DNA from 4 places in the Streptomyces sp. SLBN-31 genome. Region 4 is predicted to be linked to each of the others. Evidence: riboswitches for the same ligand, from Rfam matches in the RefSeq annotation. Region 4 holds a riboswitch; each other region holds the start of a gene.

What was found. Region 4 has a riboswitch for cyclic di-AMP ahead of FBY22_RS00120 (transglycosylase SLT domain-containing protein). Riboswitches for the same ligand answer to the same signal wherever they lie in the genome.
Positions count from the first base shown of each region.
Region 1: it holds a riboswitch for cyclic di-AMP, as region 4 does, so the genes downstream of both, FBY22_RS11030 (peptidoglycan DD-metalloendopeptidase family protein) here and FBY22_RS00120 (transglycosylase SLT domain-containing protein) in region 4, are expected to answer to the same signal.
Region 2: it holds a riboswitch for cyclic di-AMP, as region 4 does, so the genes downstream of both, FBY22_RS01120 (NlpC/P60 family protein) here and FBY22_RS00120 (transglycosylase SLT domain-containing protein) in region 4, are expected to answer to the same signal.
Region 3: it holds a riboswitch for cyclic di-AMP, as region 4 does, so the genes downstream of both, FBY22_RS06575 (M23 family metallopeptidase) here and FBY22_RS00120 (transglycosylase SLT domain-containing protein) in region 4, are expected to answer to the same signal.

Region 1 covers NZ_VFNC01000001.1:2,415,727-2,421,615, reverse strand. Annotated here, with positions in the region: gene FBY22_RS11040 (TetR/AcrR family transcriptional regulator) at 1-385, shown strand, start outside; gene FBY22_RS11035 (SGNH/GDSL hydrolase family protein) at 439-1,224, opposite strand; gene FBY22_RS11030 (peptidoglycan DD-metalloendopeptidase family protein) at 1,470-2,417, opposite strand; cyclic di-AMP (ydaO/yuaA leader) riboswitch at 2,422-2,587, opposite strand; gene FBY22_RS11025 (alpha-galactosidase) at 2,895-4,967, opposite strand; gene FBY22_RS11020 (tyrosine-protein phosphatase) at 5,138-5,889, shown strand, end outside.
Region 2 covers NZ_VFNC01000001.1:223,668-229,556, reverse strand. Annotated here, with positions in the region: gene pcrA (DNA helicase PcrA) at 1-1,309, opposite strand, end outside; cyclic di-AMP (ydaO/yuaA leader) riboswitch at 1,552-1,722, shown strand; gene FBY22_RS01120 (NlpC/P60 family protein) at 1,731-2,897, shown strand; gene FBY22_RS01115 (hypothetical protein) at 2,956-3,309, opposite strand; gene FBY22_RS01110 (C40 family peptidase) at 3,719-4,792, shown strand; gene FBY22_RS01105 (response regulator transcription factor) at 4,796-5,515, opposite strand; gene FBY22_RS01100 (ATP-binding protein) at 5,512-5,889, opposite strand, start outside.
Region 3 covers NZ_VFNC01000001.1:1,413,966-1,419,854, forward strand. Annotated here, with positions in the region: gene FBY22_RS06570 (pitrilysin family protein) at 1-1,196, shown strand, start outside; cyclic di-AMP (ydaO/yuaA leader) riboswitch at 1,399-1,563, shown strand; gene FBY22_RS06575 (M23 family metallopeptidase) at 1,576-2,349, shown strand; gene FBY22_RS06580 (GntR family transcriptional regulator) at 2,538-3,221, shown strand; gene FBY22_RS06585 (HPr family phosphocarrier protein) at 3,360-3,641, opposite strand; gene FBY22_RS06595 (bifunctional GNAT family N-acetyltransferase/acetate--CoA ligase family protein) at 3,831-5,889, shown strand, end outside.
Region 4 covers NZ_VFNC01000001.1:24,735-30,623, forward strand. Annotated here, with positions in the region: gene FBY22_RS00105 (ATP-grasp domain-containing protein) at 1-47, shown strand, start outside; gene FBY22_RS00110 (FAD-dependent oxidoreductase) at 113-1,315, shown strand; gene FBY22_RS00115 (HAD family hydrolase) at 1,492-2,304, shown strand; gene FBY22_RS00120 (transglycosylase SLT domain-containing protein) at 2,333-2,815, opposite strand; cyclic di-AMP (ydaO/yuaA leader) riboswitch at 2,821-2,999, opposite strand; gene FBY22_RS00125 (polyprenyl synthetase family protein) at 3,620-4,630, shown strand; gene FBY22_RS00130 (CHRD domain-containing protein) at 4,799-5,752, shown strand.

The DNA of each region.
Region 1 (5,889 bases), 2.4 Mb from region 4:
TCGCACCACGGCGCTACGGCGACTGCGCGCCGCCGTGCGCTGGTACGCGCCGACCGGCCAGGCCAAGGGCTGGCGGCTGTGGATCGAGGGCTGGGCGGCGGCGCTGCGCGAGCCCGCGTTGCGGGAGGTGGCGCGGGACCTCGACAAGCGGTGGAAGGCGGCGATCGCCGAGGTCATCGCGGAGGGCGTGGCCGCGGACGAGTTCCACTGCCCCGACCCCTTCGGCACGGCCCTGCGCCTGACGGCCCTGCTGGACGGCCTGGCGGTCCAGCTCACCTCGTACGCCGGCGCGGTCTCGCGGGCCCGGGCCCAGGAGTGGGTGGACGAGGCACTGGCGCGCGAACTGGGTCTGGACCGGACGGCGTTGACCGCTTCGCAGACGTGAGACCCCCGGTTCGCACCGGGGGCCCCACCCCGTCAGGCCTCAGGCATCAGGCATCAGGCGACGGAGGCGATCCGTGTCCTGATGTCCTCGGGTGACAGCGCGCCCTTCGCCGTGACGTGGTCACCGGACGACTCGCCGCGCAGTCGGCGCCCTATCCACGGCACCAGGTACTCGCGTGCCCACTGCACGTTGTCCCGCCGCACCTCCAGCGTGCCCCGCGGCGGCAGCGGCGGCCAGGGCTGGTCGGGATCGGCCGGGATCTCCAGGCCGAGGACCTGCCCGGCGCGCAGCGCCACGCGCGTGTGGCCCTCGGGCGAGAGGTGGAGCCGGTCGCCGTCCCAGGCCCTGCGGTCCTGGACCGACTTCAGCGACCACAGGTCGAGCACGGGGCAGCCGTACCGGTCGGCGATCGCCCGTACGTGCCCGTTGTAGGTGGCGATCTTGCCGCGCAGGTGCTTCAGCACGGGCACTCCACGGGTGTCGAATCCGGTCGTCACCATGACGGTGCCGGCGGCCTGCGTGAGGCGGGCGACCGCCCGCTCGAAACGCTCGGCCACCTCGTCGGGATCGGTGCCCGGCCGGATGATGTCGTTGCCGCCCGCGCAGAAGGAGACCAGGTCCGGGGCCAGCTCGATGGCCTGTGGTAGCTGGTCCGCCACGATCTGGTCGAGCAGTTTGCCGCGCACGGCGAGGTTCGTGTAGCTGAAGTCGCCCTCGGGACGCCGGTCGGCGAGGAGCACCGCGAAGCGGTCCGCCCATCCGACGAAGGCCCCGTCGGGACCGGGGTCGCCGACGCCCTCGGTGAAGCTGTCCCCCACCGCGACGTACGACCCGATCACTGATCTGCTGTCACTCTTCGAATCGTCTGCCACAGCCGTCATGATTCACCTTCGAATGTGACCTACGCGACCGTAGGCGGGACTTGACGGACGGTGAGATAAGCCACTCCTAAAGTGTTGACCAAGGTCGGAATAACCCTTCGGTCGGCACTGTTGTCGGCTCAACCGTCAGACACACCGAAGGCCGGACCCGGGGATCGAGGTCCGGCCTTCGGCAGCGTGTCGGGCGGCGTGGCGGCGGGGGGTCAGCCGACGGCGACGCCCTTGGAGCGGAGGTAGGCGACCGGGTCCACGTCGGAGCCGTAGTTCGGCGTGGTCCGGATCTCGAAGTGCAGGTGCGGGCCGGTGACGTTGCCGGTGGCGCCGGACAGGCCGACCTGCTGGCCCGGGCTCACGCTCTGGCCGGCCGAGACGGAGAGCTGCGACAGGTGCGCGTACTGGGCGTAGTAGCCGTCGGCGAGCCTGATGACGACCTGGTTGCCGTAGGCGCCGCCCCAGCCGGCGGAGACGACCGTGCCCGCGCCGACGGCCTTGAGGGAGGTGCCGGTGGGGACGACGAAGTCGACGCCGGTGTGGTAGCCGCTGGACCACATGCTGCCGGCCACGTGGTAGCCGGTGCCGACGGCCGCGCCCGAGACGGGGAGCTGGAAGCCGGTGGTGGCGGTGGTGGTCGCGGTGGCGCTGCGGGTGGCGCTGCGGGTGGTGGCCTTACCGGAGGAGGACGAGCGCTCCTTCGTCGAGCTCGGGCCCTGCGCGGACGAGGACTTGGCCGTGGAGGACTTGGGGGTGTTCGTCGCGGCCTTCTTGCCGATCGTGAGCTTCAGACCGGGGTGGATGAGCGACGGGTCGTCGCCGACGGCGGTGCGGTTGTCGGCGTAGAGCTTGTGCCAGCCACCGCTGACGTGCTGCTCCTCGGCGATCTTCGAAAGGTAGTCACCGGACCGCACCGAATAGACGTGGACCGCCTTTTCCGAGGCGGAGTTCTTCTTTTCGGTCGCCTTCTTCGCGGTATTCGGAAGGGACTGCACGGCCTTTTCCGAAACCGACTGGGAAGCGGACTGGGCGGGGGCCGCGTGGGCGCCGGTGGCACCCATCAACGGGAGGGCGAGCGCGGCGCCGCCGGTTCCGGCGACGGCGATGGAGCGGGTGAAGCGCTGGGACTTGGGTCGGCGGTGCTTACCCTTCGCGGGCATGGCGAATTCCTCTCCGGCGCCTGCGAGGTGAGCTGTCGGGTGCGGGCTGGAGATGCCCGGCCGCGCGCTGGTCGCGGCTGTACCCCTAGCCGTTCCGGAGACCGGAACAGGCGTTGTACCTGTGGGTCCCCCGCTCCTGCCGTACACGGGTGAGTTGGTGCGGGCTCCGGGCGGCGGCAGGATTGGGCGTCCGTCCGGATTGGTGTGGAACGTAAGCGACGAGGACGCGAAGGGACAAGCGACGGTTCCCCGTGCATCCGTTTCCCTTGATCCTCCATGGAAATCCACGGTCACTCTCCGTGAATTTTCGCTTCTTCCCACTCTTCAATTCGCAGGAAGGGCGGATTGATTACGTGAGCATGACGAGGTACGCACCGTCACGGGTATGACGCTGCTCACGTGACACTGCTCCAGCTCCGTTTGTCACAGCGCGAGTTGGAATGAAGCCCAATCAACGCAGCAATTCGGACAGAAGAGTCAGATGCGGCGCAGGCGGAGAACTGCCGCATCAAGGTCGCCCCGCAGTCCGGTACGCAATCCGTGATGGAGCAATACGGCACCTCGATGCACTTCGCCCGTTTCGAGGCATTCGTACGACGCTGTCGGGTCGAGGGCACGCAGCCGCAGGGCCGGCACGGGCTCGCCGTAGCTCTGCGCCTGCAACCAGGCGAGGACGACGCTCTGGTCCCCGCGCGCGTACTGCACCGCGCTGAGCCCGCCCGTCGGCGGCCGGAGGCGGTGCAGCTCACCGTGCTGGACGAGCGGCCGGATCTCCTTGTAGAGGCTCACCCAGTCGCGGGCCTCGGTCAGCTCCTCCTCGGTCCACTGTGTGAGGTCCCCGCCCACCCCGAGCACTCCGGCCATGGCGCTGACGAACCGGAAGCGAAGCGAGCTGACGCGCCCGTTGAGCTGGGTGTTGGGGCTGTCGGTGACCCAGGCGGCCATGACGCGCGCGGGGTGGATCTGGCTGAAGCCGTGCTGGATGGCGAGCCGGTCGAGGGGATCGGTGTTGTCCGAGGTCCACACCTGGTCCGTACGGCTCATGATCCCGAGGTCGATCCGCCCGCCGCCGCCCGAGCAGGACTCGAAGACGACACCGGGGTGGGCCTCCCGCAGCCGGTCCAGCAGGGCGTACAGGGCGCGGACGTGGTCGACCCACAGTCGCTGCGGGTAGGCGTCACCGGGCCAGCCGGCGTCCGTGAAGCAGCGGTTGAAGTCCCACTTCACGTAGTCGATCGGGGCGCTGGACAGGAGTGCGTCGAGCCGCTCCCAGAGGTACTCCTGGACGTCCTCGCGGGCCAGGTTCAGCACGAGCTGGTTGCGCAGCTCCGTCCGCCTGCGTCCGGGCTGGAACTGGACCCAGTCGGGGTGGGCGCGGTACAGGTCGCTGTCCGGGTTGACCATCTCGGGTTCGACCCAGATGCCGAACTGCATGCCGAGGGCGTGCACGTAGTCGGCGAGCGGCGCCAGACCCTTGGGGAAGCGGTCGGGGTTGGGCGTCCAGTCGCCGAGCCCGGCCCGGTCGCTGGTGCGCTTGCCGAACCAGCCGTCGTCGACGACGAACAGCTCCACGCCGATCGCCGCGGCCCGCCGTGCGAGGGCCCCCTGCTGTTCCTCGGAGATGTCGAACTCCGTGGCCTCCCAGGAGTTGAACAGCACGGGCCGGTCCTGGTCCGCGTCGGGGACGACGTACGCGCGCTGGTAGGCGTGCCAGGCCCGGCTCGCCCCGCCGAAGCCGCCGTCGCTCCACAGCCCGGCGAAGACGGGGGTGGTGTACGACTCCCCCGCCGCCAGGTTCAGCAGTCCGGAGTCGTCGTATCCGGCGCCGCCGGTGATCTGCACGCGTGCGTCGGGGAGTTGGGCCACCGCGATGCGCCAGGAGCCGGACCAGCCGAGAGCGCAGCCGTAGACCTCGCCGCGCTCCTCGGTGGCGTCGGTGTCGAGGGCGACCCAGGGCAGGTGCTGGTGTCCGGTGTGCCCGCGGCGGCTGCCGATGACCTTCTCGCCGTAGGTGAGCGGGGAAGTCGTGAGCCGGGACTCCGCGGCCCAGCGGCCGTGCAGCTGGGACAGCCGCCAGCCGTCGCGGTCGGGGAGGGTCCAGGTCGCGGCGTCCGCGCGCAGCAGCTCCAGGGCGCCCGGACCCTCGTTGTCGAGGGTCAGCCAGCGCTCGACGACGTCGTGCCGCATCCGGTGGTGCAGGGTGATCGCGAGGCCGCCGTCGCGGAACCTCAGCCGGAGGTGGTCGCCCTCCGCCTCGTACGCCTCGAAGCGCCACTCGGTGCCGCGCCGCTCCTCGGAGCGCACGGACAGGGCCGGCCGCACGAACCGCGGGCCGCCCTCGACCGGGTACTCCTCGCGGCCGTCGAGCGGGGACTCGAAGGGGCGGTAGTCCGGCAGCGGGCGTACCGCGAGGGCCTCGGCGTCGGCGAGGGCGATCCGGGGGCCCCAGTGCAGGTGCAGGAGCTCGTCGTCCTCGGTGAGATGGATCGCGTAGCCGCTGGTCGGCCCGGTCAGGAGCCAGGTACGGCCGTTGTCGGAGATCTCCAGCATCAAGCCCCCACATATTCGAACAGGTGCGATCAAGCAGCAACATCATCAATGCCGGTGGGGGCCGACGGCAACGCCTGTGGACAACTCATTGCCCAAGGAATGCATGTCGTATCGTCGACAAGGTGCCCGTCGTCGAGCCGAGTCGGCGGGGCGGACTGGGAGGAGCCCCCGTGACGCAGCAGATCCCGTCGACCGAGCCGGAGCTGGCCCGGGTGCGCAACTTCCGCGACGTGGGCGGGCTGCCGACGGTGGACGGGCGGCGGGTGCGCCACGGGGTGCTGTTCCGCAGCGGGCACCTGGCGCACGCGACCGAGGAGGACGCCGCGTTCCTCTCCTCGCTGGGGCTGCACACGATCTTCGACTTCCGCAACGCCGCGGACCAGCAGCTGGAGGGGCCGGACGTCGAGCTGCCGGGCGTGCGCAATGTGAACCTGCCGCTGTCCGACCCGGCGGACGGCGCGGGCTTCTGGAAGATGGTGCGGGACGGCGAGATCGAGCAGCTGCGCGAGGTCCTCGGTGACGGCAAGGCCGCGGGCCGCATGATCACCTCGTACCGCACGATCATCAGGGAACGCACCGCCGAGCACACGCGTGTGCTGCGCTCGCTCGCCGAGGACAGCGTGCCGGCGCTGATGCACTGTGCGGCGGGCAAGGACCGCGCGGGCCTGTCCATAGCCGTCACCCTGCTCGCCCTGGGCGTCGAGCGGGAGGCCATCGTCGCGGACTACCTGGAGTCCAACGCCAAGCACCGCCGTTACAAGGTGCACCGCAGCAGCAGTTCCTCCGCCGGCTACTCCCCCGAGGTCATGGAGCTGCTCAGCCCCCTGTTCGAGGCACGCGCCGAGTATCTGGCGGCGGCCTTCGAGACCATCGAGGAGACATGGGGCGGGGTCGAGGCGTACCTGGAGCAGGGGCTCGGGGT
Region 2 (5,889 bases), 200 kb from region 4:
CGTTGGTGCGGTAGAAGACGGCGACGTCGCCGGCCTTCGCGTCGCCCGCGTCGGTGAGACGGTCTATCTCGTCGGCGACGAACTGCGCCTCGTCGTGCTCGGTGTCGGCGACGTAGCCGGTGATGCGGGCGCCCGCGCCGGCGTTGGTCCACAGGTTCTTCGGGCGGCGGGATTCGTTGCGCTCGATGACGGCGTTGGCCGCGGAGAGGATCGTCTGGGTGGAGCGGTAGTTCTGCTCCAGCAGGATCGTGGTCGCGTCCGGGTAGTCCTCCTCGAACTGGAGGATGTTGCGGATCGTCGCGCCGCGGAAGGCGTAGATCGACTGATCGGCGTCACCGACGACGCACAGTTCGGCGGGCGGGACGTCGTGCTCGCTCGGCGGGACGTCCTCGTCGTGGGCGCCGGTGCCCACGAGCTCGCGCACCAGCGCGTACTGCGCGTGGTTGGTGTCCTGGTACTCGTCGACCAGGACGTGCCGGAAGCGGCGGCGGTAGTGCTCGGCGACGTCCGGGAAGGCACGCAGCAGGTTGACCGTCGTCATGATCAGGTCGTCGAAGTCGAGGGCGTTCGCCTCGCGCAGCCGCGACTGGTACATGGCGTAGGCCTGGGCGAGGGTCTTCTCGAAGCCGTCGGTGGCCTGGGCGGCGAAGTCCTCCTCGTCGATCAGCTCGTTCTTCAGGTTGCTGATCTTGGCGCTGAAGGACTTCGGGGGATAGCGCTTGGGGTCGAGCTCCAGGTCCCGGCAGACCAGGGCCATCAGGCGCTTGGAGTCGGCGGCGTCGTAGATCGAGAACGAGGAGGTGAAGCCGAGCTTCTTGCTCTCGCGGCGCAGGATGCGCACGCACGCGCTGTGGAAGGTCATCACCCACATCGCGTTCGCGCGCGGGCCGACGAGCTGCTCGACACGCTCCTTCATCTCACCGGCGGCCTTGTTGGTGAAGGTGATCGCGAGGATCTGGCCGGGGTGCACGCTCCGCGAGCCCAGGAGGTGGGCGATGCGGTGGGTGAGCACACGGGTCTTGCCGGAGCCGGCGCCGGCGACGATGAGCAGGGGGGTGCCGGCGTGCACGACGGCCGCGCGCTGGTTCTCGTTCAGCCCGTCGAGGAGCGCGGCCGGGTCGATCGCCGGGCGCGGGGCGCCGTCGCGGTAGTAGGGGTCCCGGTCCGGCGGCACGTCGAACTTCCCGCCGAACAGATCGTCCGGAACCGGCTCCGGTACGTGATCGTCCTCGGGCGGCGGCGGGGGCTCCTCGTGGCCGCGGGGGGCCTGGAGGTCCGCCAGGAAGCTGTCGTCAAAGAGGCTGCTCATCGCTCTCCGAGTCTAGGGGGCCCCACTGACAGCCCGCCGCCGCCCTGAGAACATCGCCGGATCCGATACCGCCGCGCACGCTGCCACACCCTTCCGTCACGATCTGTGACCAGCGGCGGAAGGTTGACCAAAGGTCACGAAAATGTATCGGGCATATCGAACATCGTCCTTCACATGGGCCACACGAGTTGGCTACCGTTCCGCAAGGCCATACGACCCCCACCGGCGAACGTCGCCGGGCCGCGTGGCCTCCGCCGAGTCCGGGGCGCCGCCGCGCCGTCCGGAGCCGGGGACCCAACCGACCTCGGGGTGAATCGGCCCGACCCCTCACGGGGAGCGGACCGTAGGGCAACCCTTCCGAACCACCCGCCCGAACCCGACAGCTAACTCGGTAGGCGGAACATGGAAGGAGTCGCCTCCCTTGGCGTCGCACCGCAAGTCGCGCCCCGCGGGAACGCGCGTAGCAGGCATACGCACCCCCGCTCTCGCCACGGCCACCCTCACCTCCGTGGCACTGCTGTCCCAGACGGCCAACGCAGCACCCTCCACCGACGGCCGGCCCAGCATCGAGGAGGTCGAGAAGAAGGTCGACGACCTCTACCGCCAGGCCGAGTCGGCCACCGAGAAGTACAACGCGGCCAAGGAGAAGACCACCAAGCAGCGCAAGCAGGTGGACACCCTCCTCGACGACGTCGCCCAGCGCGCCCAGAAGCTCAACCAGGAGCGCGAGGAGCTCGGTTCGTTCGCGGCCGCCCAGTACCGCACCGGGGCCGCCGCACCCGACACCGCGACCTTCCTGCTCGCCGACTCCCCGCAGGACTACTTCGACCAGACCCAGCTGATGGGCCGGCTGACCTCACGTCAGAAGACCGCGGTCGACGACTACTTCGCCGAGCAGTCGGCGACGATGAAGAAGCGCGAGGAGGCCTCCCGGAGCCTGGAGACGCTCACCCGGACGCAGAGCGACCTGCAGACCGCCAAGTCCACGGTGCAGCGCAAGCTCAGCTCCGCGCGCGAACTGCTGTCGAAGCTGACGGCCGAGGAGAAGGCGCGGCTCGCGGAGATCGAGAAGCAGAAGCAGGAGGAGGCCGCCCGCAAGGCCGCGGAGCTGGCCAAGCAGCAGGCGGCCGCGCAGGCCGAGGCCGCGGCCCAGGACAGCGGCTCCACGTCCGGTTCCAGCACCGGCACCAGTACTGGAACCGGCACCGGCACCTCTGACACCTCGTACGCCACCAAGGCCGCGAAGGCGATCGCGTTCGCCCGCGCGCAGATCGGCAAGCCGTACGTCTGGGGCGCCACAGGACCCGACTCCTACGACTGCTCCGGCCTCACCCAGGCCGCCTGGAAGGCCGCCGGCGTCACGCTTCCCCGCACCACCTACGACCAGGTGAACGCCGGCACCACCGTCTCCCTCACCGACGCCCAGCCCGGCGACCTGATCTTCTTCTACGACGACATCAGCCACGTCGGCATCTACATCGGCAACGGCATGATGATCCACGCCCCGAAGCCGGGCGCGTACGTCCGCGAGGAGTCGATCTACTACGGCGGCGAGTCCATCATCCACAGCGTGGTCCGACCGGCCTGACGCACCAATGGGGCGCGCGGCCTTCGCCGTGCGCCCCCCGCACCCCCACGCGCCTACGTCAGGTCCACAGCACCGCGATGAAGATGTTCGCCGTGGTGAGCGCGCCCACCAGGGCGAACATGCTCTTGTCCACCTTCTCCTCGTCCCGCTTCACGTAGACCAGGCCGAGGATCACGATCAGCAGGGCCAGCTTCAGGCCGATCTTGACGTTGTTGACGTGGTGGTCGTCGGCCTGGTTGAGGCCGACCAGGATCGCGCCGGTGAGCAGCATGGTCAGCGCCCCGTGCAGCATGCCGGGGACGAAGCGGGCCGTGCCCTGCCCCATCGCCTTCATTTGGGTGAGGAAGCCGCCGAGCAGCGCGGCGATGCCGACGATGTGCAGGCCGACGAAGAGATGGATGAGTACGTCCATGAGGCCGGAGCTTAGACAGGGGCGCCCGGGGCACCCGACACCGGCCCTCCCCCACTTCGCCGGCCGCATATATGCGCCATAGCACCCCGCCACCCGGGGACACCCGAAAACCGTCACTTCGGTCAGCGCACCGCGTGAACCCGACGAGGCATGGCCTGGATCACGGTCGTACACGGTCACCGGCCGCCCCACTCAAGGCACTTCCGCACAATGCGTTACCGGACCGACACCGCCAGGTTTAGCGTCCTTCCCCAGGTGACCGGCTCCCCACCGCCGCCCGGGCCAGGGGCGGCAGTCGGCCACCACCGCCGAGAAGGTCCGGCGGCGGCCCGCTCCCCCTGTGCGGGCCGCCGCCGGACGCGTAAGCCGCCCCGGACGGGGTCGTCGTACGAGAGGACGTGCAGCCCAGGTGGCAGCGCATCGCAAGCCCGGTCGGCGATCATCACTGGGCGGCAGCACCGCCCGTACGGCCTTCACGATCGCCCTGGCGGGCGCCGCGACCGCGACGGCCTTCGACGGGACCGGGCACGCCGAGCCGCGGCTGACTCCGGCACAGGTCAAGGCGAAGGTGGACCGGCTCTACCAGGAGGCCGAGACCGCCACCCAGAAGTACGACGGCGCGAAGGAGAAGGCGCAGACCGCCGAGGACCGCCTGTCGACCCTGCGGGACGAGGCGGCACGCAAGACGGAAAGGCTCAACTCGGCGCGGGAAGCGCTGGGTTCGGTGGCGGCGGCGCAGTACCGGGGCGGCGGGCTGGACCCCGCGGTGCAGCTCGTCCTCTCCAGCGATCCCGACCGGTACCTGGACGGCGCCGAGTTCGTCGACCGGGTCGGCACCCGGCAGGCGGCGGCCGTCGCGGGCGTACGCGAACAGCTGCGGGAGATCCAGCAGTTGCGCGGGACCGCACGCACCGAGCTGACCTCACTGAAGGCACGGCAGGCCGAACTGGCGCGACAGAAGAAGACGATCACCGGCAAGCTGGACGCGGCACGACGGCTGCTGTCCGGCCTGTCGCCCGAGGAGCGCGCACGGCTCGGGCTGGACGGCGGCGGTACGGGCCGCGCGTCCCGGTCGGGCACGGACGGACGCGTCGGGCTCCAGGTTCCCGCCCCGGCCACGGCCCAGGCACCCGACTCCCGTGCCGCGGCCGCCGTCCAGTACGCCTACTCCAAGCTCGGCAGCCCCTACGTGTGGGGCGCCACCGGCCCGGACGCCTTCGACTGCTCGGGCCTCGTCCTGTCCGCGTACCGCTCCGCGGGCGTCTCCCTGCCCCGCACGACATACGCCCAGATCGACGCCGGCCGCCGGGTCTCGCGGTCCGAACTGCTCCCGGGCGACCTGGTGTTCTTCTACTCGGGCATCAGCCACGTCGGCATCTACATCGGCAACGGGCAGATGATCCATGCCCCGAACCCCTCGGCTCCGGTGCGGATCGCGCCGATCGACGAGATGCCCTTCGCGGGGGCGACGCGGGTGGTGTGAGCGTCAGACCAGGCGCCGGGCCGTCGCCCACCGCGTCAGCTCGTGCCGGTTCGACAGCTGCAGCTTCCGCAGGACCGCCGAGACATGGGACTCGACCGTCTTCACCGAGATGAACAGCTGCTTGGCGATCTCCTTGTACGCGTACCCGCGGGCGATCAGGCGCAGCACCTCGCGCTCGCGCTGGGTGAGCCGGTCCAAGTCCTCGTCGACCGGCGGGGCGTCGGTGGAGGCGAACGCGTCCAGGACGAAGCCGGCCAGCCGCGGGGAGAACACGGCGTCCCCCTCCTGGACCCGGAAGACGGAGTTGACGAGGTCGGTGCCGGTGATCGTCTTGGTGACGTAGCCGCGGGCGCCGCCGCGGATCACACCGATCACGTCCTCCGCCGCGTCCGACACGGACAGCGCGAGGAAGCGCACGGGCTGCTCGGCGTCGGCCATCAACGGAGCGCAGCGGCGCAGCACTTCGACCCCTCCGCCGCCCGGGAGGTGGACGTCGAGGAGGACGACCTCGGGGCGGGTCGCGGTGATGACCGTGACCGCCTGGTCGACGTCCGCGGCCTCGCCGACGACCTCGACGCCGGTCTCGTCGGTACGGCCGATCTCGGCCTGTACGCCTGTACGGAACATGCGGTGGTCGTCGACGAGGACCACGCGCACGTGCCGCTCCCCGGCACTCCCGCCGGTCGGCTCCACTGACTCGTTCGCCTCGGTCGGATCGCTCATGACGTCTTCTCCGCCCTCTCCATCTCCAGCTCGACCTCCGTGCCGCCGTCGGGCACCGCGCGCAGGCGCGCCGTGCCCCCGTTGCGCTCCATGCGGCCGATGATCGATTCTCTGACGCCCATGCGGTCGGCGGGTATCGAGTCGAGGTCGAAGCCGGGGCCGCGGTCCCGCACGGACACGAAGACCGTCTTCCCCTCCACTTCGGCGTAGACCTGCACCGCGCCTCCCTCGCCACCGTACTTGGCGGCGTTGACCATCGCCTCGCGCGCGGCCTGCATCTGCGCGGCGATCCTCTCGTCGAGCGGGCAGTCGCCGACGACGACGACCTCGATGGGGACGCCGTGCTTGTCCTCGACCTCGGCGGCGTTGCGCCG
Region 3 (5,889 bases), 1.4 Mb from region 4:
TCGACGGCGTCGCCACGATCATGGCGCGTGCCTTCTCCGAGGGCACCGACAAGCACTCCGCCGAGGAGTTCGCCGCCGAGCTGGAGCGCTGCGGCGCCACCCTCGACGCGCACGCCGACCACCCCGGCGTCCGCCTCAGCCTCGAAGTGCCGGCCTCCCGTCTGGCCAAGGCGCTCGGCCTGCTCGCCGACGCCCTCAGGGCGCCCGCGTTCGCCGACGGCGAGGTGGAGCGGCTGGTCCGCAACCGCCTGGACGAGATCCCGCACGAGCTGGCCAACCCCTCCCGCCGGGCGGCGAAGGAGCTCTCGAAGGAGCTGTTCCCGGCGACCTCGCGCATGTCCCGCCCGCGGCAGGGCACCGAGGAGACCGTCGAGAAGATCGACGCGGCCGCCGTACGCGCCTTCTACGACCGTCACGTCCGGCCCGCGACGGCCGCCGCGGTCGTCGTCGGCGACCTCACCGGCATCGACCTGGACGCCCTGCTCGGCGAGACCCTGGGCGCCTGGACGGGCTCCAGGGCCGAGCCCCGTCCCGTGCCGCCGGTGACCGCCGACGACACCGGGCGCGTGATCATCGTGGACCGTCCCGGGGCCGTCCAGACGCAGCTGCTCATCGGCCGCGTCGGCGCCGACCGCCACGACCGCGTGTGGCCGGCGCAGGTGCTCGGCACGTACTGCCTGGGCGGCACGCTCACCTCCCGCCTGGACCGCGTCCTGCGCGAGGAGAAGGGCTACACCTACGGTGTGCGCGCGTTCGGGCAGGTCCTCAGGTCCGCCGCGGACGGCACGGGCGCGTCGATGCTCGCCATCAGCGGCTCCGTCGACACCCCGAACACCGGCCCGGCGCTCGACGACCTCTGGAGGGTGCTGCGCACGCTCGCCGAGGGCGGCCTCACCGACGCCGAGGTCGACGTCGCCGTGCAGAACCTGGTGGGCGTGGCACCGCTGAAGTACGAGACCGCGGCGGCTGTCGCGAGCACCCTGGCCGACCAGGTCGAGCAGCACCTGCCCGACGACTACCAGGCGACGCTGTATCAGCAGCTGGCCGCGACCGGCACGGTGGAGGCCACCGCGGCGGTCGTGAACGCGTTCCCGGTGGACCGTCTGGTGACCGTCCTCGTCGGTGACGCGGCGCAGATCAAGGAGCCGGTGGAGGCGCTCGGCATCGGTGAAGTGACCGTGGTTTCCGCCGAGTAGCGGCACGCGCGCGTGGAGGGCCCTGGTGACTGACCTGTCACCAGGGCCCTCCTATGTCCGAATTGGCGCGGAATTGAAGGAGAGATGCCCGTCTGCCCTGTGGGATGCGCTACAAAAGCCGCGATCCGTTTGGGGATTGAAAGGCGGCCCGCTTAGCGTCATCCGGGCTGTTCGTCAGGCAGTGCGCCGCACCCGCGGCACCGGACAGTCATCGCCGAATCCCCGTACGGCGCGAGCCAGGGGAGCCGGGGACCCACCGCAGTCCCTGGGGTGAATCGGACGCCCGCGCGAGTCGCGAGGGGGTCCGTAGGAGACCTTCCTGCTCCGAACCCGTCAGCTAACCCGGTAGGCGAGAGGGAAGGAAAGGACCAGCCTGTACATGGCGTTCATGTGCGCCACCGGGAAGCACCGTCGTCCCAGCCGGATCAAGCGTTCCACCGCCCAGGTCGCCGGAGTCGCGGCCCTCGCCACCACCGGTGTGATCGGTGCTCTCGCGGCCCCCGCGCTCGCCGCCGACAACTCCGTCGACGCCGTCGAGCAGACCGGCTTCACCCCCGTCATCATGATCGGCGACTCGATCGCCGAGAAGATCGACGCGCAGGCCGAGGCCCAGAAGCAGGCCGCCGAGGAGGCCGCTCGCAAGCAGGCCGCCGAGGAGGCCGCGCGCAAGAAGGCCGAGGCGCTCGCCAAGAAGGAGCGCGAGGCCAAGGAGCGCGCCGCCCGTGAGGCCGAGCGCAAGCGCCTGAACTCCTTCGTCGCGCCCATCTCCAACTCGTACGTCTCCACCGGCTACAAGGCCAGCAGCTCCCTGTGGTCCTCCGGCAGCCACACCGGCATCGACTTCCACGCCGCGAGCGGCACGTCCGTCCACGCGGTCGGCTACGGCACGGTCGTCCAGACCGGCTGGGGCGGGGCGTACGGCAACCAGATCGTGATCAGGATGAACGACGGGACGTACACCCAGTACGGCCACCTGTCGTCCATCGGCGTCTCGGTCGGCCAGAAGGTCGTCACCGGCCAGCAGATCGGTCTCTCCGGTTCCACCGGCAACACCACCGGACCGCACCTGCACTTCGAGGCCCGTACGACCCCCGAGTACGGCTCGGACATCGACCCCGTCGCGTACCTGCGCTCGCACGGCGTGAACGTCTAGCGACGCGTCACCGGACTCCGAGGACCCCGGCTCTCCGAGCCGGGGTTTTCGTCGTTTCTGTCGCCCCCGTGTCCAAAAAATATCCATGGATTCCGGCCCGCCGTCGGAAATTCCGGCTCATTGCAATAGAGTCGCTGGACACAACGTCAATCATCGACGTTTCACGGGGATTAAGACGGAGGTCGGTCATGCGTATTCCGGCGCACTCGGTGTGCACGGCCATCCGGGACGACATCGTGGCGGGTGTCTACGAGCGTGGTGGCCGTCTCACCGAGGAACTCCTCGCCCGCCGTTACGGCGTCTCGCGCGTCCCCGTCCGCGAGGCCCTGCGCACCCTGGAGGCCGAGGGCTTCGTGGTGACCCGCCGGCACGCGGGCGCGTGCGTGGCGGAACCGACCGAGCAGGAGGCCGCCGACCTGCTGGAGATGCGCATGCTGCTGGAGCCGCTGGGTGCCTCCCGGGCCGCCCAGCGACGCACCGAGGCCCACCTCAAGGTCCTGCGCGGCCTGGTCAGGCTGGGCCAGGAGCGGGCCAGGAGGGGCGGCAGCGAGGATCTGCGCTCCCTGGGCGGCTGGTTCCACGAGACGCTCGCCCAGGCCTCCGGCAGCCCCGCCCTGACCTCGATGCTGACCCAGCTGCGCCACAAGATCGCCTGGATGTACGCGGTGGACGCGCCGGCCAACCCCGTGGAGTCCTGGGCGGAGCACGGCGCGATCGTCGACGCCGTGGCCCGGGGCGACGCCGAACGCGCGCGGGCGATCACAAGCCTGCACACCGAGCGCTCGACCGCCGCGCACCGGCTGCGGTTCGGCGGCGGGAACGGTGTGAGGAACTCGCAACATCCCGTAAACATGTCGAGCCTGCGGCATTAACACGAGCGCCGTATACAAAGAGCAGGGAATTCGAGGGGGCTATTTCATGCTGTCCGCCGTCGTGAATTCCCGACCCCGGCACGGGAAATGCGAAGGGCCCGCCCAATAATTCGGACGAGCCCTTCTGCGGTGCCGCGATCAGACGGTCTCGGGAAGCTCCTCGAGCCCCTCGGAGACCAGCTTGGCCAGACGGTCGAGGGCGACGTCCGCGCCCTCGGCGTCGGAGGCGAGGACGATCTCCTCGCCACCCTGGGCGCCCAGACCCAGGACGGCCAGCATGGAGGCCGCGTTGACGGGGTTGCCGTCGGCCTTGGCGATCGTCACCGGGATACCTGCGGCCGTGGCGGCCCGGACGAAGATGGAAGCGGGGCGGGCGTGGAGGCCCTCGGCCCAGCCGACGTTGACGCGGCGCTCAGCCATGTGATGCTGCCCTTCGGTGTTCAGGTTGTCTAGACCAGTTTCCCACAACGTGAAGAGTCTCCGGAGCGGTTCTCACGTTCCGTCCGGGGTGGATGGTCGGGCCGCGGCCTCGGCCCGATCGACGTCCTCTTCGGTTCTGTCACAGACTGCCTCGCGCCGCTGTCGGACGCGAGCCGTACTCTGGGGCCCATGCAGACCACGCCGGACCGGCACGAGTACCCCGCCCATTGGGAGGCCGACGTGGTGCTGCGCGACGGCGGCACCGCGCGCATCCGCCCCATCACCGTCGATGACGCAGATCGCCTGGTCAGCTTCTACGAGCAGGTCTCGGACGAGTCGAAGTACTACCGCTTCTTCGCGCCCTACCCTCGCCTGTCCGCCAAGGACGTCCACCGCTTCACGCACCACGACTTTGTGGACCGGGTGGGACTCGCGGCCACGGTCGGCGGCGAGTTCATCGCCACCGTACGCTATGACCGCATCGGCGCCGACGGAACGCCCGCGTCCGCGCCCGCCGACGAGGCCGAGGTGGCCTTCCTCGTCCAGGACGCCCACCAGGGCCGCGGCGTCGCCTCCGCCCTCCTCGAACACATCGCCGCCGTCGCCCGTGAGCGGGACATCCGCCGCTTCGCCGCCGAGGTGCTGCCCGCCAACACCAAGATGATCAAGGTGTTCACGGACGCCGGGTACACCCAGAAGCGCCACTTCGAGGACGGCGTCGTCCGCCTGGAGTTCGACCTCGAACCCACCGACCGCTCCCTCGCCGTGCAACGCGCGCGTGAGCAGCGCGCCGAGGGGCGTTCCGTACGGCGGCTGCTGGCACCCGGCTCCGTCGCCGTCGTCGGCGCCGGCCGCGCCCCCGGGGGAGTGGGCCGCAGCGTTCTCGACAACATCCGGGACGCCGGCTACGCGGGGCGCCTGTACGCCGTCAACGGCGCCTTCCCCGAGGACCTCAAGGAACTCGACGGTGTCCCCGCCCACCGCTCCGTGCGGGACATCGACGGCCCCGTCGACCTCGCCGTCGTCGCCGTTCCCGCCGACCACGTCCCCCAGGTCGTCACCGAGTGCGGCGAGCACGGCGTCCAGGGACTCGTCGTGATCTCCGCCGGGTACGCCGAGAGCGGCCCCGAGGGACGCGAGCGCCAGCGCGAACTCGTCCGGCAAGCGCGCACGTACGGCATGCGGCTCATCGGCCCGAACGCCTTCGGCGTCATCAACACCTCCGAGCAGGTACGGCTCAACGCCTCCCTCGCCCCCCAGATGCCCCGCCCCGGCCGCATCGGCCTGTTCGCCCAGTCCGGCGCCATCGGCATCGCCCTGCTCTCCCGGCTGCACCGACGCGGCGGCGGCGTCACCGGCGTCACCGGCGTGTCCACCTTCGTCTCCTCCGGCAACCGCGCCGACGTCTCCGGCAACGACCTCATCCAGTACTGGTACGACGACCCGGACACCGACGTCGTCCTGATGTACCTGGAGTCCATCGGCAACCCCCGCAAGTTCACCCGCCTCGCCCGGCGCACGGCGGCCGCCAAGCCGCTGGTCGTCGTGCAGGGTGCCGGTTCGGCACCGCAGGGCCACGCCGTACGCGCCACCCGGCTGCCGCACGCCACGGTCTCCGCGCTGCTCAGGCAGGCCGGCGTCATCCGCGTCGACACGATCACCGAACTGGTCGACGCCGGACTGCTGCTCGCCCGCCAGCCGCTGCCGGCCGGACCCCGGGTGGCGATCCTGGGCAACTCCGAGTCGCTCGGGCTGCTCACCTACGACGCCTGCCTCGCCGAGGACCTGAGGCCGCAGCGGCCGTTGGACCTGACCACCGAGGCCTCCGCCGCGGACTTCCACACGGCACTGCTGCACGCGCTGGAGGACGACTCCTGCGACGCGGTCGTGGTGACGGCGATCCCGGCCATCGGGGAGGTCTCGCCCGGCGACGCGGAACTGGCCGAGGCGCTGCGGTCGGCCGCCCAGGCCGTCCCCGGCAAGCCCGTGCTGGTGGTCCACGTGGAGCTCGGCGGGCTCGCGCAAGCCCTGTCCGCCGCGGCGAGCACCGCACCCCAGACCGGTTCGAGCACCCCCTCCGGCGCCCGGCTGCGCCCCTCGCAGATGCTGCCCCCCACGACCCAGGCGGCCCCCGCCGCGAGCGCCCCCGCGGAATCCCGCCTCATCCCCGCCTATCCCGCCGCCGAGCGCGCCGTACGGGCCCTCGCCGAAGCCGTGAACTACGCCCGGTGGCGGCGCGAGGCCGTCG
Region 4 (5,889 bases):
TGTGGCGGACCAACCGCCGCGGCGGCACCACCAGTTCGAGCAGCTAGCCAGCGCGCCGGCTGTCCGAACCGGACACGAAGTGACGAAAGTGAACGTCCTGGGGAGGGACTTCGTGACTCAACCGGTTGCAGTCATCGGCGCCGGGCCCTTCGGCCTGTCGACCGCCGCCCATCTGCGCGCCCGGGGCATCCCGGTGCGCGTGTTCGGCGAGCCCATGGTCAGCTGGCGCGACCACATGCCCGCCGGAATGCTCCTGAAGTCGACGCCGGCCGCCTCCAGCTTCGACGCCCCGCAGCAGGGCCACACCCTTGCCGACTACTGCGAGGCCGCCGGCATCAGGCGGCTGGTGACGGACGAGGACATCATCCCCGTCGAGACCTTCATCGCCTACGGCGAGTGGTTCCAGCAGAAGCTGGTGCCCGAGCTGGAGCGGGTGCGGGTGGTCTCGGTGGACCGGCGCGACGGAGGCGGCTTCGAACTGAAGCTGGACTCGGGCGAGTTGTTCACCGCCCGCGCGGTCGTCGTGGCGACCGGGCTGTCCGGCCTGTCCTACCTGCCTGCGGAACTCGCCACGGCCGCCGCGGACGGCCCGGCCCCCACCGGCCCGGTCTCCCACAGTTCACAGCACCACGACCTCACGCGCTACTCCGGCAAGGACCTGATCGTCGTCGGCGCGGGCCAGTCCGCGCTGGAGACGGCGGCGCTGGCGGCCGAGGCGGGCGCGCAGGTACGGGTGGTCTCCCGCGGGCGCGGCAAGGTCGACTTCGGCGCACCGCCCTGGAAGCAGCCGAGGCTGCGCCCCGAGTCGCCCTTCGGCCGCGCCTGGTCCCTGTGGGCGTTCAGCTACTACCCGCAGCCCTACCGCTATCTGCCCGCCCGGACCCGCCACTACCTGGTCCGCAGCGTCCTCGGCCCGCTCGGAGCCTGGTGGCTGCGCGACCGCTTCGAGGGCAAGGTGCAGGTCAGCGAGGTCGAGCAGATCGTGCGCACGGAGGCGGACGGTGGCGGCCCGGTGCTGACGGTCCGCACGCTCGACGGCCGGACGGACACGCTGGCCGCCGACCACGTCATCGCGGCGACCGGCTACCGGGTGGACATCGCGGCCATGGACTTCCTCGGCCACGAACTGCGCACCCGTCTCGCCGTCAGCCGCGGCGCGCCCAGGCTGGGCGCCGGATACGTGTCCTCGGTACCGGGCCTGTACTTCACCGGCCTGCCGGCCGCGGCCTCGTACGGGCCGGTGATGCGGTTCGTGTGCGGTACGGAGTTCGCCTCGCCGCGGCTCGCCAAGCACCTTGCGGCGGCGCACGGTTGAGAGCGTGACGGACACGGTCGAAGGGGTCCGGCGCTGGCCGGGCCCCATGGCCCACGGTCACGGGAGGTGATCAAAATCCGGGGCCGGTACGGGAGTTGACGGTGTGACGCCGGTGAACGGGGCGGTCGTCCGGTTCGAGATGAGTCGGCGGTGCGTCCTGTCCGTATTCTCTGATCATGGCCGCACCCACCGCATATGCACTCATCGCCACCGACCTGGACGGCACCCTTCTGCGAGGCGACGACACGCTCTCCGACCGGTCTCTCGCCGCCCTCGCGCGCGTGGCGGAGTCCGGCGCCCGGCACCTCGTGGTGACCGGCCGCCCCGCCCCCAGGGTGCGGCCGCTCCTGGACGACCTGGGCAGCACGGGGCTCGCGGTGTGCGGGCAGGGCGCGCAGGTGTACGACGTCGGCGCGGACCGTCTGCTGTGGTCCGTCACGCTGGACCGGGAGCTGGCCGAGACGGCCCTCGGCAAGATCGAGGCCGAGGTGGGCGAGGTGTACGCGGCCGTCGACCAGGACGGCGTCGACGGGCTCACGCTCATCGAGCCCGGGTACCTGATGCCGCACCCGACCCTGCCCGCCGTACGCGTCGGCCGGCGCGACGACCTGTGGTGCGAGCCGATCAGCAAGGTGCTGCTGCGCCATCCCGACCTGTCCGACGACGAGTTGGCGGCGACGGCGCGGTCGGTGGTCGGTTCCCTGGCCACCGTCACCATGTCGGGGCCCGGGACCGTCGAACTCCAGCCATGCGGCATCACCAAGGCGACGGGCCTGGCGCTGGCCGCCGAACACCTCGGCCTGGGACCGCGGCAGACCCTCGCGTTCGGGGACATGCCCAACGACATCCCGATGTTCGACTGGGCCGCCCGGGGCATCGCCATGGCCAACGCCCATCCCGAACTGAAGGCGGTGGCCGACGAGGTCACCCTGTCGAACGAGGACGACGGCATCGCCGTCGTCCTCGAGCGGTTGTTCGCGCAGGCCTAGGCCCTGACGGACCTTCGGCTGTGCCGGCCTAGTAGGCGCCGTAGACGTTGTCGATGGAGCCGTAGCGCTGGTACGCGTAGTTGCAGGCGGCGGTGATGTTGGCGACCGGGTCGTAGGGGTCGTACGACGTGCCCGCGACGTGGTAGGCGGCGAACGTCGGGTCGATCACCTGCAGCAGGCCCTTGGAGGGGGTGCCGGCCAGGGCGTTGGAGTCCCAGTTGTTGATGGCGTAGGGGTTGCCCGAGGACTCGCGGATGACGTTGCGGTAGATGCCGTCGTAGGTGCCGGGGATGCCGTGCTGGGCCATGACCTGCAGGGACGCCCGGATCCAGCCGTCGAGGTTGTTGCTGTAGCCGAGCGAGGACGCGGTGACGACGCTGTCGGTCGCCGCGGAGGCGCTGGTCGCGCCGATGACCGGAAGGGCGAGCACGGCGGCGCCCGTTCCGACGACGGCGAGCTTGCGGACCAGGCGGGAGCGCTTGGTGAGGCGGTGGCGAGCGGTTGCGGGCATGGCGGGTTTCCTCTCCGTCGCCTGCGAGGTGAGCTGTCGGGTTCGGGCGGGAGTTGCCCGGCCGCGCCGCCCTACGGCGGCACGACTTCACCCCAAGCCGGTGAGGGCGTCCTTGGACGCCCGTCCGGCGGCTTACCTGGTTCCCCCGCTCCTGCCGTGCGTGTGAGTTGGTCGATGGTGGAGAACGGGCGGCGGCAGGATTAGGCGTCCGCCCGGCACGGCGGGAACGTATGCGAGAGCACATGTCCGGAACAAGTGGCGGAGTCACACATCGGGCCGCTTGACCTCGGTGTGGGGGCTTTGGGGTGCTTGATCCTTTGCGCTTGCCAAGCTTCAACTGGCTTTTCCGGGAAGGCGGATCGGCCGAATTCGCCCGGAATGTGGATCTTGGCGTCGCGTGAGCCAAGTCACGGGTGTCGACAAGCGCGTCAAATCGGGCAATGAGCCCAACTCATAGTCAATGGGCGGCTGATGGGAAGCTGCTCGCTCCGGGTTCCCTCTCGCTCCGGATGGCTCCGGTGCGTGTGTCGCGCGGGTCGCGCACCGGCCCCGGGTGGCCGCCATGTCCATGCCGTCCGGCCGGGCGTGCCGGAAGGGCAGTGCACTCGCGGGGCAAGTCAGGAAAAATGCATTGTTATGAGGTGATCAGAAACATACCGGGCGTGATCCCATACCGCCCCTGCTGGACGGGCGGGCGGCATGGGTGATCGAAAGGCGACCGGATACGCTGACTTGAGTGATGGCAGCGACCTATCGACAAACCGCGTAACCAGCCAGTAGACACCAGCAGACAGGAGACCCCTCGTGACCGTCGTCGGGCCGTTCGGGCTGAGCGTGCGGGACCAGGCTCTGGAAGCCGATGTCCAGGCCGGATTGGTGGCCGTCGAGGAGGGCCTGCTCGAAGCCACCAAGAGTGAGGTCCCCTTCATCACGGAGGCCGCCCAGCACCTGGTGAGGGCTGGTGGAAAGCGCTTCCGTCCCCTGCTGGTGATGCTCGCCGCCCAGTTCGGCGACCCGTACGCGCCCGGCGTGGTGCCGTCGGCCGTGGTGGTGGAGCTGACCCACCTCGCGACCCTCTACCACGACGACGTCATGGACGAGGCGGCCGTGCGCCGCGGGGTCGACAGCGCGAACACCCGCTGGGGCAACTCGGTGGCGGTCCTGACCGGCGACTTCCTGTTCGCGCGCGCCTCCCACATCCTGGCCGACCTCGGTCCGGAGGCGGTGCGGGTGCAGGCCGAGGCGTTCGAGCGGCTGGTCACCGGGCAGATCCTGGAGACGGCGGGGCCGCAGGACGGCCGGGACCCGGTCGAGCACTACCTGGACGTGCTCAGCGGCAAGACGGGGTCGCTGGTGGCCGTGTCGTGCCGGTTCGGCGCGATGATGTCGGGTGCCGACGAGACGGTCGTCGACGTGCTGACCCAGTACGGGGAGCGGCTGGGCGTCGCCTTCCAGCTCGCCGACGACGTCCTGGACATCGCCTCCGACTCGCACGAGTCGGGCAAGACCCCCGGCACGGACCTGCGGGAGGGCATCCCGACGCTGCCTGTGCTGCGGCTGCGCGAGCGGGCGAAGCGGCTCGGGCTGGCCGAGGACCTCGCGCTGTGCGAGCTGCTGGACTCCGACCTGAGCGACGACGACCGGCACGCCCGGGCGCTGGCCGGGCTGCGGGCGCACCCCGCGCTGGAGCAGGCGCGCCGGGACACCGTGCGGTACGCGGAGGACGCCCGGTCGGCGCTGGCTCCGCTGAAGGAGTGCGACGCCAAGGTGGCGCTCATGGAGATGTGCGACGCCGTGGTGCACCGGGCGGGTTGATTCCCTCCCGGAGTGAGCTGATCTCCTCCCGCTGGCCCCGTCATCGGGGCCATTCGGTGTGACGTACGTCATATGGGTGGGCTGAGCCCCGCCTGCACTCCCGCCGTACGCATGGCCAGAAGGCCGGCGCAGGCGGTGCCGGCCGGTCTGCGGGGAGAAAACAGAATCATGCGCGTTCACGCGACGTTGTCGAAGCGCGGCAAGAGCCTGATCACGACCGCTGTCACGGTGGCCGCCCTCGGTGGCGTCGCCGCCGGGGCGACCCCCGCCTCCGCCGCCGGAGGCGACGACGGCACCGGCACGGGGGTGACCCTCCTCGCCACCAGTCTGCGCGGCGCCAACGAGGTGCCCGTACCGGGCGGCCCGGCCGTGGGGGACAAGGACGGCGCCGCTCTCGAGTTCATCGAGATCGACGGTGACCGGGTGTCCGTCGCCGTCACCTGGCGCGGCACCGGCAGGCCGACCGCGCTCCACATCCACCAGGGCGCCAAGGGCACCAACGGGGACGTGAAGATCGAATTCAGCGGGCTGCTGAAGCACAGCAGGCGGCACAGCGTCACCGGCACCGTGAAGGTGGAGGACCCGGCGCTGCTCGACGCGCTGAAGAACGACCCCGGTTCGTTCTACGCCAACCTGCACACCGCCGAGTTCCCCGGTGGAGCCGTCCGCGGCCGCCTCCACCGACTCACCGTCGCCGCCTTCGACTTCCGCGACGCCCTCGACAACTTCCGCGCCTCGGTGATCAAGGGCCGGCAGATCTACGAGTGCAAGCCCACCGACGCCGGCGGCCACGCCTACGCCCAACGCGACGTCAACGCCCTGCTCGAAAGCGGCATCCGCCACTCCTTCGTGGCACCCAACTCCGGTACGCCGCAGTGGGTCGCGCCCGACGGCAGCGCCGTCACCGGGGCCGTCCTGTCCAAGACACCGAACGGCGACGGCAACATCCCCGAACTCGACCTCAAGGCCACCGGGTCCGGCAGCCGGCACGGCCTGCTCGCCGGCACCACGGAGATCCTGCGGCTCAACACCGTCGGCGGCGTCGCCCCGTCCGGTTCCTGCGAACCCGGCACCGTCGTGGGCGTGCCGTACCGGGCCGACTACGTCTTCCTGCAGGGCTGACGCGGACGTTCCCGCAGAGCCGACACGAAGCCGACGCCGACCGCGTCCGGGCGGTGCCCTCCCGTGCCACGACCCCTACGGGTCGGGGGAGGCGCCGCCCGCTCGTGTCATACCCCAGGAGTACACACAGTTGCCTC